DNA from 4 places in the Kitasatospora sp. NPDC005751 genome. Region 1 is predicted to be linked to each of the others. Evidence: riboswitches for the same ligand, from Rfam matches in the RefSeq annotation. Region 1 holds a riboswitch; each other region holds the start of a gene.
What was found. Region 1 has a riboswitch for cobalamin ahead of ABZ497_RS34885 (NAD-binding protein). Riboswitches for the same ligand answer to the same signal wherever they lie in the genome.

Region 1 (3,249 bases):
ACCCTGGACTTACTAGTGCTTCGTTCCTTAAAGCAGGTACACATAACGGTGTCGCAGTTGTCGGGTTGGTGGGGCGGGTCGGCCCCAGATCCAGGGTCGGGCGCGGGCGTTGAGCTGGGCGGTTGCGATTCGGGTGGCCTGGGTGATCTCGTCGGGGTCGGCGAAGGAGTGGCCGGCGAGGGCTGCCTTGCGGAAGATGCGCCACCAGGCTTCCTGGAGGTTGAGCCAGCACGCGCCGACGGGTATGAAGACGTGCTTGATGCGCGGGTGGCTCTCGAGCCAGGCCCGGGTGGAGACGCTGTTGTGGGATGACAGGTTGTCGGTCACCACATAGATGTCGCCTGTGGGGTTGGCGTCCTCGACCAGCTGGAGGAACTGCTGGTAGAAGACGCTGTTGCGGGAGGAGGCGGTCATCGTGATCTGCTGCCCGTCCCGGACGCGAAGGCCCCCGTAGACCCAGGTCTTCTCCGGGCCGCGGGAGTAGTCGATCTCGTTCTTGATGCGGTGCCCGTCCGGTGACCAGCCCGGCGCCGGCGGGAACGTGCGTGGGATCACCGGTCCGAGCTCGTCGGCGCAGACGACCGTCGCACCGTCGGGCGGGCAGGTGTAGAGACCGATGATCCGCGTCCTTTTCCCTCGAAGTCCCGGTCCTTCGACCGGGTCCACGAACGGGTACGGCGCCACGCGCGCCCTCGGCGAGCAGGATCCGGCGGACCTGGGAGCGTTTGACCTCGATCCCCAGTCGCCGGGCCTGCTCGGCCAGCGCGTCCAGCGTCCACTGCGGCGGGCCGGCCTCGTCGGCGGGGGCGAGTTCCCCGTCCGCCTGCCTGGTCGGCCGTCCGGGCGGCACCTGCTTGACCAGGGCGATGATCCGAGACCGCTCGGCCTCGGTCAGCCGCCGGGGCCGGCCGGTGATCGGCCGGTCCTCCATCCCCTCCAGGCCGAGATCGTTGAACCGGTGGAGCCACCAGCGGACCGTCTTCGCGTGGCAGCCCAGCTCTGCGGCGATCGCCGCCACCCGCAGGCCGTTCCAGCTCAGCTCGATGATCCGCGCCCGCATCACCAGATCCGCCGGCGCCTTCCGCGCCCTGGCCAACCTGACGATCGCCCTCTCCTCGTCCGCCCCCACAGCGGCCCGGGCCTGCAACAACCCCGGCACACCCCACCCCCGATCAACCCACCAACTCAACCAACACAGCATCTATACCCATGACTTGAGGAATCAAGCACTAGGGCGCCCGACTAAATGGTCGTGAACAAGGCCCGCAGTGCAGCGAAGCCGGTGTGAATCCGGCACGGTCCCGCCACTGTGACCGGAGAGTGCGTCGTCGCAGTACCAGTCACTGGCACCCAGCCGGGAAGACCGGGCGGCGCGCAGTGATCCGGGAGCAGGCTTGTGATGATCCGTGGCGGAGACGGCCGGTTTCGTCGCGATCGACGCGCCGGTCTCCGGCTGCGTGCCCGGCGCGACCGCCGGGAGCCTCACCTTCATGGTGGGCGCCGCGGCGGCGGACCTCGCCGCCGCCGGACCGGTGCCGGCGGCGATGGGCCAAGGTCGTGCACTGCGGCCCCGCGGGCGCCGGGCAGGCCGCGAAGATCTGCAACAGCGTGATCCTCGGGATCTCGATGATCGCGGTCAGCGAGGCGTTCGTGCTGGGGGAGAGCTCGGGCTCAGCCACCAGGCGCTGTTCGACGTCGCCTCGGCCGCCTCCGGCCAGTGCTGGGCGCTGACCGGCAACTGGCCCGTCTCCGGCCCGGTGCCGGCCGGCCCCGCCAACCATGACGACCGGGCCGGCTTCGCCGCCGCGTTGATGGCCAAGGACTTCGAACTGGCCGCCGGAGCGGTCAAGGCCGCCGGCCTGCCGGTGGAACTCGGCCTGAGGGCAGCGGAGTTGCACGCGGACTTCGCCGCCGCTGAGGGAGCGGGGCTGGACTTCTCGGCCATCATCACGACCCTCCGGGAGGGGGCGAGCAGACCCGTCGGTGAATACCGGCCGACCGGCCGGGGCCGCCTCGCGAATGGCCCCGGCCGGTCGGCCCCGGGAAATGCCCGGGAGTGCCGGGAAGCCGCCCGGCGGGTCGGCCCGGATTCCCGCCACCGGTTCGAGCCACGGATTTCCGTCACGGATTCCCCTCACGGATTCCCGGCACTACGCCGGAGGAACGTACCCGTGGTGTTGCCGGAGATGAATTCGCCGTGACGAATTCCGGTCCGCCGGGAATTCGACCGGCCGGCTGGCCGGCCGGCCGGTCCCGGTATCCGGGGGTTCTTCCGGCCCGGCCTGCGGCGGGCCGGAAGAACCCCCGGGTGGTGCCGGACCGCGGAGCTACGCGGGAACGGCCCCGGCGGGCCGGGTGAGGCCGTCGAAGCCCGCCGGATCGGTACCGAGACCGGCCGGTGCCACCCAGTCGAACGGCCGGTAGACCGCCGGGCCCAGGCCCAGGCTCTCGGCGACCGTCTCCCGCAGCCGGTTGGAGGTGAACCCGCCGATGACGTTCATCTGGGCGTCTCGGTAGAGGCGCTCCACCTCGTGGCCCCGGGTGACGCCGGCCGCGCCGTGGATCTGCACGGCGCGGGCGGCGACCTCGACGGCCATCTCGGTGGCGTAGATCTTGAGCATGGCGATCGCCTCCCGGGCCGACCGGCCGGCGGCGAGCTCGGTCACCGCCCGGCGGGCCAGCACCCGGGCGGCGTCGATCTGGGCCCGGGACTCGGCGAGCTGGGTCTGCACGCCCTCCATGTGCGCCAGGGGCCGCCCGAAGGAGACCCGCTCACCCGCATACCGGACCGAGGCGTCCAGCGCGGACTCGGCGATGGCGATGGCCGAGACGGAGATCAGCAGCCAGCCCCAGGCCATCAGTTCGGCCAGCTCACCGGCCAGTTCGCCGAACGGCACGGGCACCACGTCGGCCTCGGAGACGGTGGCCTCGGTGAAGACGATGCCGCCCCACGGCATGCCGCGCAGGCCCATCCGCGGCGTCTCGTAGCGGCGGACGCCGGGCTGGTTCAGGTCCACGAAGGCGAGGCACCAGTCGTGGCCCTCGTCGCCGGGGGCCTTCTGCCGGCGGGCGAGTGTGACGGCCACGTCCGCGTCCGGCGCATTGGTGATCTTGGCCTTCTCGCCGTTGATGACGAACCCCTCGCCGGGGGCTCCGGCCGGCCGGACCGTGGTGGTGTAGGTCCCGGCGTCGCTGCCCGCGGGCGGTTCCACGATGGCGAAGCAGGCCAGCTTCTCGCCGGAGATCAGC
Region 2 (3,249 bases), on a different contig from region 1:
CGCCGCAGACGCCGAGGACCGGCAGCCCGGCCGCGGCCCGGGCCCTGAGGGCCGGCTCCAGGCCGCGCTCGCGCAGCCAGGCCAGGTCGGCCACGGTGGCCCGGGTGCCGGGCAGGATCACCAGGTCGGCGTCGGCCAGCTCCTCGGGCCGGGTGGCCCAGCGGACCAGCACCCCGGGTTCCTGGGCCAGTGCGTCCACGTCGGTGAAGTTGGACAGCCGGGGGAAGCGCACCACGGCCACCCGCAGCACGTCGGCGCCGAGCGGCCCGCGCCCCTCGGCGCGGTCCACCACGGTGGTCAGGTCCAGGGAGTCCTCGGCGTCCAGCCAGAGCCCGGACAGCATCGGCAGGGTGCCCAGCACCGGACGGCCGGTCAGCTCGCGCAGCATCTCCAGCCCGGGCGCCAGCAGCCGCGCGTCGCCGCGGAACTTGTTGACGAACCAGCCCGCCACATGGCGCTGGTCCTGCTCCGACAGCAGCGCCAGCGTCCCGTACATCGCGGCGAACACGCCGCCGCGGTCGATGTCGCCGACCACCACGACCGGCAGGCCGGCGGCGGTGGCCAGGCCCATGTTGGCGATGTCCCGGTCCCGCAGGTTGATCTCGGCGGGCGATCCGGCGCCCTCGCAGACCACCACGTCGTAGCGCCGGCGCAGGTCGGCCAGGCACTCCAGCGCTCGCTCCAGCAGGACGGGCTTGCGGTCGCGGTAGTCCAGCGCGCCGACCTCGGCGACCGCCCGGCCGAGCAGCACCACCTGGCTGCGGCCGTCCGCGCCGGGCTTCAGCAGCACCGGGTTCATCGCCGCCTCGGGCTCCACCCGGGCCGCCTGGGCCTGCATCGCCTGGGCGCGGCCGATCTCGGCACCGTCGGCGGTGACGAAGGAGTTCAGCGACATGTTCTGCGCCTTGAACGGCGCCACGGCGACGCCCTGACGGGCCAGCCAGCGGCAGATGCCCGCGGTGACCACGCTCTTGCCGGCGTCCGAGGTCGTCCCGGCGACCAGCAGTGCGTTGCTCATGCGCTCCCCCTTCTCGTCCCCGCCTTGAGTGCCTGCACGACGGCGTGCCCGGCGACGGTCGTACCCAGTGCGAGCAGTCCCACCCGGCGGGAGAGCCGGCAGGCGCGCTCGATGTCGTCCACCGTCACCGGTCGCAGCTCGCCGCCCAGTACCGGCCGGTGCTCGACCCGGGCGCCGTACCGCAGGGTGCCGCCGAGCCGCACGCCGACGGCGCCGGCGAAGGCCGACTCGGCCTGGCCCGCGTTGGGGCTGGGGTGGGCGGAGCCGTCCCGGCGCCAGACCCGCCAGGCCGTCCGGGGCTCGGGCGCGGCGGCGACGGTCAGCAGCGCGGTCAGCCGCGCGCCCGGCCAGCCCGCCACGTCGTCCAGCCGCGCCGAGGCCCAGCCGAACCGGGCGTGGCGCGGCGAGCGGTGGCCGACCATCGCGTCCAGGGTGTTGACCGCGCGGAACGCCAGCAGCCCGGGCGTGCCCGCGAGGGCGCCCCAGACGAGTGCGTTGACCACGGCGTCGGCGGTGTTCTCGGCGACCGACTCGACCACCGCGCGGGCGATCTGCCCCTCGTCGAGGGCGCTCGGGTCCCGCCCGCACAGGTGCGGCAGCCGCTGCCGCGCCGCCGCGAGGTCGTGCGCGGCGAGCGAGCGTCCGATCGTGCGGGCCTCCCGGGTGAGCGACGTGCCGCCGAGCACCGTCCAGGTCGCGGCGGCGGCCAGCGCGGCCCGCCCGAGCGGCCGGCGGCCCAGGGTGCGGTCGGCCGCCAGCGCGCCGGCCGCGACGGTGCCCACGCAGAGCGCCGTGAAAGCCGTTCCGACGGCGCGGTCGTTCCGCCAGATCCGCCGCTCCAGCCGGCCGGCCGCGCCGCCGAAGACGGCCACCGGGTGGCCGCGGCGCGGGTCGGCGAAGCGGGCGTCGGCGAGGTACCCGGCCGCGGCCCCCAGGGCGAAGGCGGCGGCGCGGGTCAGCGGGCGCACGGTGGACAGCAGAGGGCTCGGAAGGTCGGGGCAGCCTGCATCGCGTGCGTGTCCTCACTCAGGGTCCGCGCCCTGGATCGACGTACCGGGGGCGAGAGTCTCCTGGCTTCCGGGTCGAACGCACCCCCGGGCCCGGCGGCGGCTTCTGACGGCCCGCCGCGATGGGCCCCCTCCGGCGCCGTGGCCGGCGGAGGAGGGACTCCGAGTGTGCTCCCCGGTGACAGTGGCGGGACCGCGCCGGACTCGCACCGGCTTCCTCTGCATGCCTCCGTTTGGCTGAAGGATCCCATCACGCGGCCGAACCGTGCGTCAACCAAGGTCACGGAGGGGTTGGTCACAGCGGAGCCGGGCCGCCCGACGCCGTCGCTACCTCCGATCGGCACCCCCCGCAGGGGCATGACAGCCTGTGCGATCGTCCAGTCGCCCGGAGGGGCCTCCGGGCCCGCTTCGTGTGTTCGGCGGCTGGGGGGCGGCCGGACCGCCCCCTACCGTCGGGCCATGCGACGCAGACAGCCACCCGCCGTGCCCCCGGTGCCCTTCTCGCCCGCGGCCGCCCGCGCGCACCGCGCCGGCCTGGGGCTGACCCCCGAGCAGGTGGTCGAGGGCATGGCCGCGCACGGCGTCCGGCTGCTGCCCTCCCACGTGCTCGGCTGGGAGAGCGGCGAGCTGCGCCCCGCCGAGGACGAGTTCATCGCCCTGGCCCGGGCGCTCTGGTGCCCGCCGGCCCAGCTGATGGGCGTCCGCCCGGCCCGGCTGCGGGACTTCCGGGTCGCCCGGGAGCTCAACCAGGAGAGCGCGGCCCACCGGATCGGCCTCGCACTGGACCGGTACCAGCGGGCCGAGGCGACCGGTCAGTGGGACGGCGACCAGGAGCAGACCCACGCGCTGGCCCAGGTGCTCGGCACGACCCTGCGCGAGCTGGTCGCGGTGACCGGCCGGGCGCAGGAGCTGGACCGGCGGCTGCGGCAGTGCGTGGACGGCCGCTGGCAGGCGCAGCTCCGGCCGATCGGCCGGATCGTGCCGGTTCACGAGGGCGACCTCACCGCCGTGCTGACGGCGCTGCAGAACGAGTACCAGGTCACCTCCCACTGGGGCGCCGGCAGCTGGGGCTCCCCGGCCCCGGCGGCGGACACCCGCGCGGCGGCCCGGCCGCTCGGCGAGCGGTTCTGGGAGCTGCTGGAGCTCCTGGAGACCGAGATCCCGGTCTGACGGGCCGCTACCGCGCCGCCCCCGCGCGGCGCCTCCCCCTCCCTGCCCTCTCCC
Region 3 (3,249 bases), on a different contig from region 1:
GGACCGGACGACCGGAGCCGCCGGCGGGAGCGCGCGCCGCCCGACGAGCCCCGGCGCGTACGCGGTCGCACGGCCGACCAGCGCCTCCACCGCCCGCCGGGGAATGGGCGGGGCGGAGGCCGTGTTGGACCCCTTGAAAACGACTTCCATTTCGGCGGAAGCCGTTTCCCGACCGCCCACCCCTCGGAGGAGGAGAACCATGGCCCGCAGCGAACTGCGCCCCGTCGTCAAGCTCAGGTCCACGGCCGAGACCGGCTTCACCTATGTGACCCGCAAGAACCGCCGCACCGACGCCGACCGGCTGGTGCTGCGCAAGTACGACCCGGTCGCGCGCCGGCACGTCGACTTCCGCGAGGAGCGCTGACCTCCCCCGTGGGCCCGGCCGGGCCCGCGGACCACGGCGAGGCGGCGCCCACCCGAACGGACCGGGTGGGCGCCGCCTCGTGACACCGCGGTGCCGCGGGCCGTCGGGGCCGACTACTTGGTGACCCCGGCGGCCTCGTCGGCCGCCGCCCCCTGGGCGGGCACCCCGCCGGCCGGTACCACCGGCTTCGGGCTCCAGCGCTGTTCCACGCCGGCGAGGCGCCAGTAGGCGATCGCCGCCCCCCAGACCACCACGAACAGCCCGACGATCGCGTAGCCGACGTTGTCCAGCGAGATGTCCGCGATCCAGCCGCTGACCGGGTCGGTGAGGTCCAGCTTCTCGTGCAGCACGGCGACCAGCTCGATGGTGCCGATGATGAACGCCACCGCGATCGACAGCCCGGTGATGGTCAGGTTGTAGTACACCTTGCGCACCGGGTTGGAGAACGCCCACTGGTACGCGAAGTTCATGAACGTCCCGTCCAGCGTGTCGAACAGGCTCATCCCGGACGCGAACAGCAGCGGCAGGCAGACGATCGCGTACCAGGGCAGCCCGGCGGCCGCGCCGGAGCCGGCCATCACCATCAGGGTCACCTCGGTCGCGGTGTCGAAGCCGAGGCCGAGCACCATGCCGACCGGGAACATCTGGCCGGGCCGCGTGATCGAGCGGGTCGCCCGGTTCAGCACCCGGGCCATCAGACCGCGCGAGTTGAGGTGCTCCTCCAGCTCCGCCTCGTCGAACCGACCGGCCCTCATCGACCGGAACACCTTGAGGATGCCGAACAGCGCCGCCAGGTTGAGCGCGCCGATCAGGTAGAGGAAGACACCGGACGCGGAAGTGCCGACCACACCGAGCCACTGGTGCGTGGTGGACTCGTCGTCCATCAGCGTGCTGGCCAGCTGGGCGCCGCCCGCCACCAGGGCGGCCATCAGGACCACCATCGAGGAGTGGCCGAGCGCGAACCAGAAGCCCACCGAGACGGGCCGCTTGCCGTCCGCCATGAGCTTGCGGGTGGTGTTGTCGATCACCGCGATGTGGTCGGCGTCGAAGGCGTGCCGCATGCCGAGGGTGTAGGCGGTGATGCCCAGGCCCACCCCGAAGACCTGGGTACCGACCTCGTACTTCTCGGGGGCGACCAGGAAGATCAGCGTCCCGAAGGCCACCACGTGCATGGCCAGGATCACCCCCATCAACCCGGCCGTGCGGAGGGTGTCCTCGCGCCGCCAGCGGAAGCTCGGCAGGGCGGAGGACGCCGCGGGAACAGCGGCGGTTTCGGGCAGGGTCATCTTCGGATCACGCTCCAGCACCTCGTGGAAAGACGTTCGTGAGATGCCGTGGCCGGTCTCCTGGCTGACGGGGCTTCCGGATCCGCCTTCCCAGGCGCGCGAGGCGCCCAGTGGCGTCGTGGATACGGACGACTCCCCCGATCACAGTGGCGAGGGCCGCTCCGGACTCCGGACCCTGAGGGTCCGTCACCGGTCTTCCCGAACACCACGGCGGGCAACACCGTAGGGGGCCGCACCTCACCCTTGCAAGGCTGCGCACCTGCGCAGGTGTCCAGGATCACAGCCACGGGCTGCAACAATGTCCGCATGCATCTCGTACCGGCCGACCGCGCGGGCCACCGCACCATCGACGGGCACCGGGTCTGCGAGGCCATCGCCGCGATCGGCGACCCCGGGCACGTCCGGTCCTGGGCCGAGCGGTTCTCGCTGCTCGCCGACCCGGGGCGGCTCGCCCTGCTGCTCGCCCTGCACCGGGCCGGGCCGCTCGCCGTCACCGACCTGGCGGTCGCCACCGGCATGCGCGACCCGGCCGTCTCGCAGGCGCTGCGGCTGCTGCGCACCGCGGGTGTGGTCACCGGCGACAAGGACGGCCGCGTGGTGCGCTACCGGCTCGTGGACGAGGCCCTGCGCCCCCTCCTCGACGAGTGCGCCGCCGCGGACCACCACGAGCACGGCGAGCCCGCCACCGGGAGCGACGCCACCGGCGGCGAGCCCTCCGCACCCCGGGCCGCCGCGGCCGGCTGACCGGCTGCGCCCGCGGAACACCGACCCGGCGCCCCGGGCCGTCGCGCCCGGGGCCCGCCTCACCCCTCTCGCACCAGCCGTTCGAAGCGCTCCAGCGAGCGCCGGGCCAGCGGGTCCGTCGCGGGCCGCAGGGCCCGGTCGAGCAGACCCGCGCCGGGGAGCCGGAACGCGCCGAGGAAGGCGAAGCGGGTGCCTCCGGCCTCGGCGCGAGCCGCCATCCCGCCCAGCAGGAAGCGGCTGCGCATCAGGCACCACCCGGGCGTCAGCTCGACGTCGAAACGGGCCCGCAGCCGGGTGTGGCCGGTCACCAGCGCCTCGGTGCGACCGTCCGCCGGTCTCCCGGCCACGCGGACCGACCGGATGTCCGGCAGCCAGCGCGGGAGCCCCTCCTCCAGGTCGGCCGCGGCCGCCCAGACCCGCTCGAACGGCGCGTCGATCAGCGCCTCCCGGACGGCGGCGCCGGGGGTGACGGCGGCGATCACATGCAGCCGGCGGACCGGGTCGAAGGCCGCCGTCGGCCAGGGGGTCGGTGCGCTCACTGCTGCCACGCCCTTCGAAAGCCGAGCCGGGCCCGGGAGAGCCGGGACTTCACGGTGCCGGGTGCCACGCCCAGCAGTTCTGCGGTGGACCGCTCGTCGAGCCCCTCCAGGTCGCGCAGCACCAGCACGGCGCGGTGCTCCGGCGTCAGCCGGGCGAGGACGTCCTGGATGTCGGTGGCCAGCTGCGGGTCGCCGGGGCGGGGCAGCTCGGAGAGGTCGGCCGGGACGCAGCGGGCGACCCGCCGGACGTGCCGGACGGCCTCCCGCACGGCGATCGAGCGGACCCAGCCGAACAGCGCGGCCGGGTCCTGGAGCT
Region 4 (3,249 bases), on a different contig from region 1:
ACCATGTCGTTGCGTTCGGGCTCGCCGTGGACGAGCACGTCGAGGCCGGCCTTCTCCTGGTAGCCGATCACCTCGCGGACCTCGGCCCGCATCCGGTCCCGGTAGGTGCCGTCGTCGATGCGGCCGGCGCGCAGGTCGGCGCGGGCGGTGCGCAGGTCGGTGGTCTGCGGGAAGGAGCCGATGGTGGTGGTCGGCAGCAGCGGCAGGCCGAGCCGGGCCCGCTGCGCCTCGGCGCGCTCGGGGTAGGCCGGGGCGCGGCGGGCGTCCTCGGGGGCGGTGGCGGCGACCCGGGCCCGGACGGCCGGGTCGCGGGTCAGCGCCGAGCCGGCACGGGAGGCCAGGTCGGCCCGGTTGGCGGCCAGTTGGGCCGCGATGGTGTCGGTGCCGTGGGCCAGGCCGCGGGCCAGGGTGGCGACCTCGGTGGTCTTCTGACGGGCGAAGGCGAGCCAGCGGGCGACCTGCGGGTCGAGGTCGCGCTCGAGGTCGGCGTCGAGCGGGACGTGCAGCAGCGAGCAGGACGGTGCGACGTCGACCCGGTCCGCCAGACCGAGCAGCGTGCCGAGGGTGGCGAGGGACTTCTCCAGGTTGTTGATCCAGATGTTGCGGCCGTCCACCACGCCCGCGACCAGGCGCTTGCCGGGCACTCCGCCGACGGCGGCGAGGTCGTCGAGGTTGGCGGCGCCGGGGCCGGTGAAGTCCAGGCCGATGCCCTCGATCGGGGCCTTGGCCAGGACGGGCAGGGCCTCGCCGAGCCGGTCGAAGTAGCTGGTGACCAGCAGTTGCGGGCGGTCGGTGAGCGCACCGAGCTCGCGGTAGACGCGGGTGGCGGCGTTCAGTTCGGCCGGGGTGCGGTCCTGGACGAGCGCGGGCTCGTCCAGCTGGACCCAGTCGGCGCCGGCGGCCCGCAGGTCGGCGAGGAGTTCCGCGTAGACGGGCAGCAGCCGGTCCAGCAGGGTGACCGGCCGGAAGTCGGCGGCCACGCCGGGGGCGGGCTTGGCGAGCAGCAGGTAGGTCAGCGGTCCGACCAGCACGGGCCGGGGGCGGTGGCCGAGGCCGAGCGCCTCACGCAGTTCGGAGACCGGCTTGGCGGAGTTCGCGGCGAAGACCGTGTCCGGACCCAACTCCGGTACGAGGTAGTGGTAGTTGGTGTCGAACCACTTGGTCATCTCCAGCGGTGCGACATCCTGGGTGCCGCGCGCCATGGCGAAGTAGCCGTCCAGCGGGTCGGTGTCGACGGCGGCGCGGTGGCGGGCCGGGATCGCGCCGACCGCGACCGTGGTGTCCAGGACGTGGTCGTAGAGCGAGAAGTCGCCGGTGGGGATTTCGGCGATGCCCGCGTCCGCCAGCTGCCGCCAGTTGGCGCGGCGCAGGATGGCGGCGGTGGCGTGCAGGGCGGCGGCGTCGACGCGGCCCGCCCAGTACCCCTCGACGGCCTTCTTCAGCTCCCGGTCGGCGCCCTGCCTCGGGTAGCCGTACACGGTGGCCTGCGGGGTGGTGGAACTCGGTGACACGGAACTCTCCTTCGCGAGTCGCGCTGCGATCCCGGGAGAGCACGACGGCGTGGAGGTACGGCAGTGGGGGCACGGCACCGGGGTGGGCCCGCCCGCTCCGCCGACCCGCCCTCGAGGTCACCGAGATCACCGCGTGCGGGGTGCACGCGGGCAGTGGCAGGTCTTCGGACTCGCGGGCACGTCCGCCTGGCTCCCAGGCCGGACACCTACTGGCCGTCGCTTCCCGGGCCCGGCTGGGCCCAGTGCATGTGACGGCGGTCGTTCCCACTCACCGCTGCGGGGCAGTCCCGGATTCCCACCGGGTTCCCTCTTGCGACGCCGTGGCTGGAGGACACGGCGAACCGACTGCACCACCCACCCTAGGCCCATCACCGACGGCGCGTCAGTGATTGTCCGGATCGCGGATGGCGGCGTGGGACGGCTCCGGCGGTCCGCACCGCCCGAGCACCCCGGCAACCCGAGCAGTCCCGCGGACCACGACGGGAGGAGTGGACGCCTCTCCGCCGCCGGGTACTCGGGCTCACCGCCGACCCCCGAGAGGCCGGGTCGACGGCGCGTGCATGACGTCACAGCGCCGCCGGGCCGGTCCTCCGCGGCCCACCCGGCGGTTCGCCCGGGACCGGCCGCGCCCGGCGGACGGGCAGCCGCACGGCACAATCACTGTCATGCGGCACATCTTCCTCATCGGCATCGGGGCGGGCGATCCCGACCACCTCACCCTGCAGGCGGTCAAGGCCCTCGCCCGCACCGACGTCTTCTTCATCCTCGACAAGAACGAGGAACGGCAGGACCTCATCCGGCTGCGCCGGCAGCTGCTGACCGAGCACGGCCGCCCGGGCCACCGCGTCATCGAGGTCGCGGACGCCGAGCGGGACCGCGCCACCCCGGCGTACACCGCGGCCGTGGACGACTGGCGCACCCGCCGGGCCGACCTGGTCGAGCGGCTGGTCGCCGAACACCTCGGCCCGGAGGAGACCGGCGCGTTCCTGGTCTGGGGCGACCCGAGCCTCTACGACAGCGTCATCGCCGTGATCGACGAGGTCCTGGCCCGCGGCGGCGCCACCTTCGGGTACGAGGTGGTCCCGGGCATCAGCAGCGTCTCGGCGCTCGCCGCCCGGCACCGCACCACCCTGACCCGGGTCGGCCGCCCGCTGCAGATCACCACCGGCCGCCGTCTCGCCGAGGGCTTCCCCGAGCAGGTGGACGACGTGGTGGTGATGCTGGACGGGCGGGCCGCGTTCACCGGGATCGACCCCGAGGGGCTGGAGATCTTCTACGGCGCCTACCTGGGCACACCGGACGAGATCCTCGTCGCCGGCCCCCTCGCCGAAACCGCCCCCCGGATCCGCGCGCTCCGCGACGAGGCCCGCGAACGCAAGGGCTGGATCATGGACACCTACCTCCTCCGCCGCTCCGGGAGCTGACGGCTTCCGGCCGAGCCGGAGGCCGGCGACGGTGACCGCGCCGACGCAGATCCTCGCGACCGGACTGAAGCGGCGCCACGTCTCGGCCCGGAGCAGGCCGGCCCCGTCGCCGAGGCGGCCGGGGTGACCGGGGCGGCCGGGGTGACCGATCAGTAGCGCGCGGCGCCCGTTTCACCTGGTGAGGCGGGACGGCTACGAACCGGCCGGGGCCCCGCCGTCGTCCCGGTCGGCCACGTCCTCGGACCGCTCGCCGGCCACCCCGGGCGCCCCGGCTGCCCCGCCGGCGCCCTCGCGCTCGACGGCCCACTCCGTAC

Region 2: linked by a shared signal. The riboswitch ahead of ABZ497_RS11190 (cobalamin biosynthesis protein) and the one ahead of ABZ497_RS34885 (NAD-binding protein) in region 1 are both predicted to bind cobalamin.
Region 3: linked by a shared signal. The riboswitch ahead of ABZ497_RS29870 (HoxN/HupN/NixA family nickel/cobalt transporter) and the one ahead of ABZ497_RS34885 (NAD-binding protein) in region 1 are both predicted to bind cobalamin.
Region 4: linked by a shared signal. The riboswitch ahead of metE (5-methyltetrahydropteroyltriglutamate--homocysteine S-methyltransferase) and the one ahead of ABZ497_RS34885 (NAD-binding protein) in region 1 are both predicted to bind cobalamin.

Annotation. Positions count from the first base shown of each region.
Region 1 is NZ_JBEXYC010000089.1:13,704-16,952, reverse strand. Features, by position in the region: gene ABZ497_RS34895 (IS630 family transposase) at 28-618, opposite strand; partial or broken gene ABZ497_RS34890 (helix-turn-helix domain-containing protein) at 761-1,060, opposite strand; cobalamin riboswitch at 1,273-1,395, shown strand; partial or broken gene ABZ497_RS34885 (NAD-binding protein) at 1,419-1,964, shown strand; gene ABZ497_RS34880 (acyl-CoA dehydrogenase family protein) at 2,328-3,249, opposite strand, start outside.
Region 2 is NZ_JBEXYC010000008.1:79,787-83,035, reverse strand. Features, by position in the region: gene ABZ497_RS11195 (cobyric acid synthase) at 1-1,018, opposite strand, end outside; gene ABZ497_RS11190 (cobalamin biosynthesis protein) at 1,015-1,986, opposite strand; cobalamin riboswitch at 2,080-2,272, opposite strand; gene ABZ497_RS11185 (transcriptional regulator) at 2,485-3,195, shown strand.
Region 3 is NZ_JBEXYC010000052.1:35,847-39,095, forward strand. Features, by position in the region: gene rpmG (50S ribosomal protein L33) at 200-364, shown strand; gene ABZ497_RS29870 (HoxN/HupN/NixA family nickel/cobalt transporter) at 478-1,650, opposite strand; cobalamin riboswitch at 1,683-1,875, opposite strand; partial or broken gene ABZ497_RS29875 (metalloregulator ArsR/SmtB family transcription factor) at 1,957-2,295, shown strand; gene ABZ497_RS29880 (SRPBCC family protein) at 2,454-2,933, opposite strand; gene ABZ497_RS29885 (RNA polymerase sigma factor) at 2,930-3,249, opposite strand, start outside.
Region 4 is NZ_JBEXYC010000072.1:4,798-8,046, reverse strand. Features, by position in the region: gene metE (5-methyltetrahydropteroyltriglutamate--homocysteine S-methyltransferase) at 1-1,511, opposite strand, end outside; cobalamin riboswitch at 1,649-1,872, opposite strand; gene cobF (precorrin-6A synthase (deacetylating)) at 2,177-2,935, shown strand; gene ABZ497_RS33170 (MarR family winged helix-turn-helix transcriptional regulator) at 3,128-3,249, opposite strand, start outside.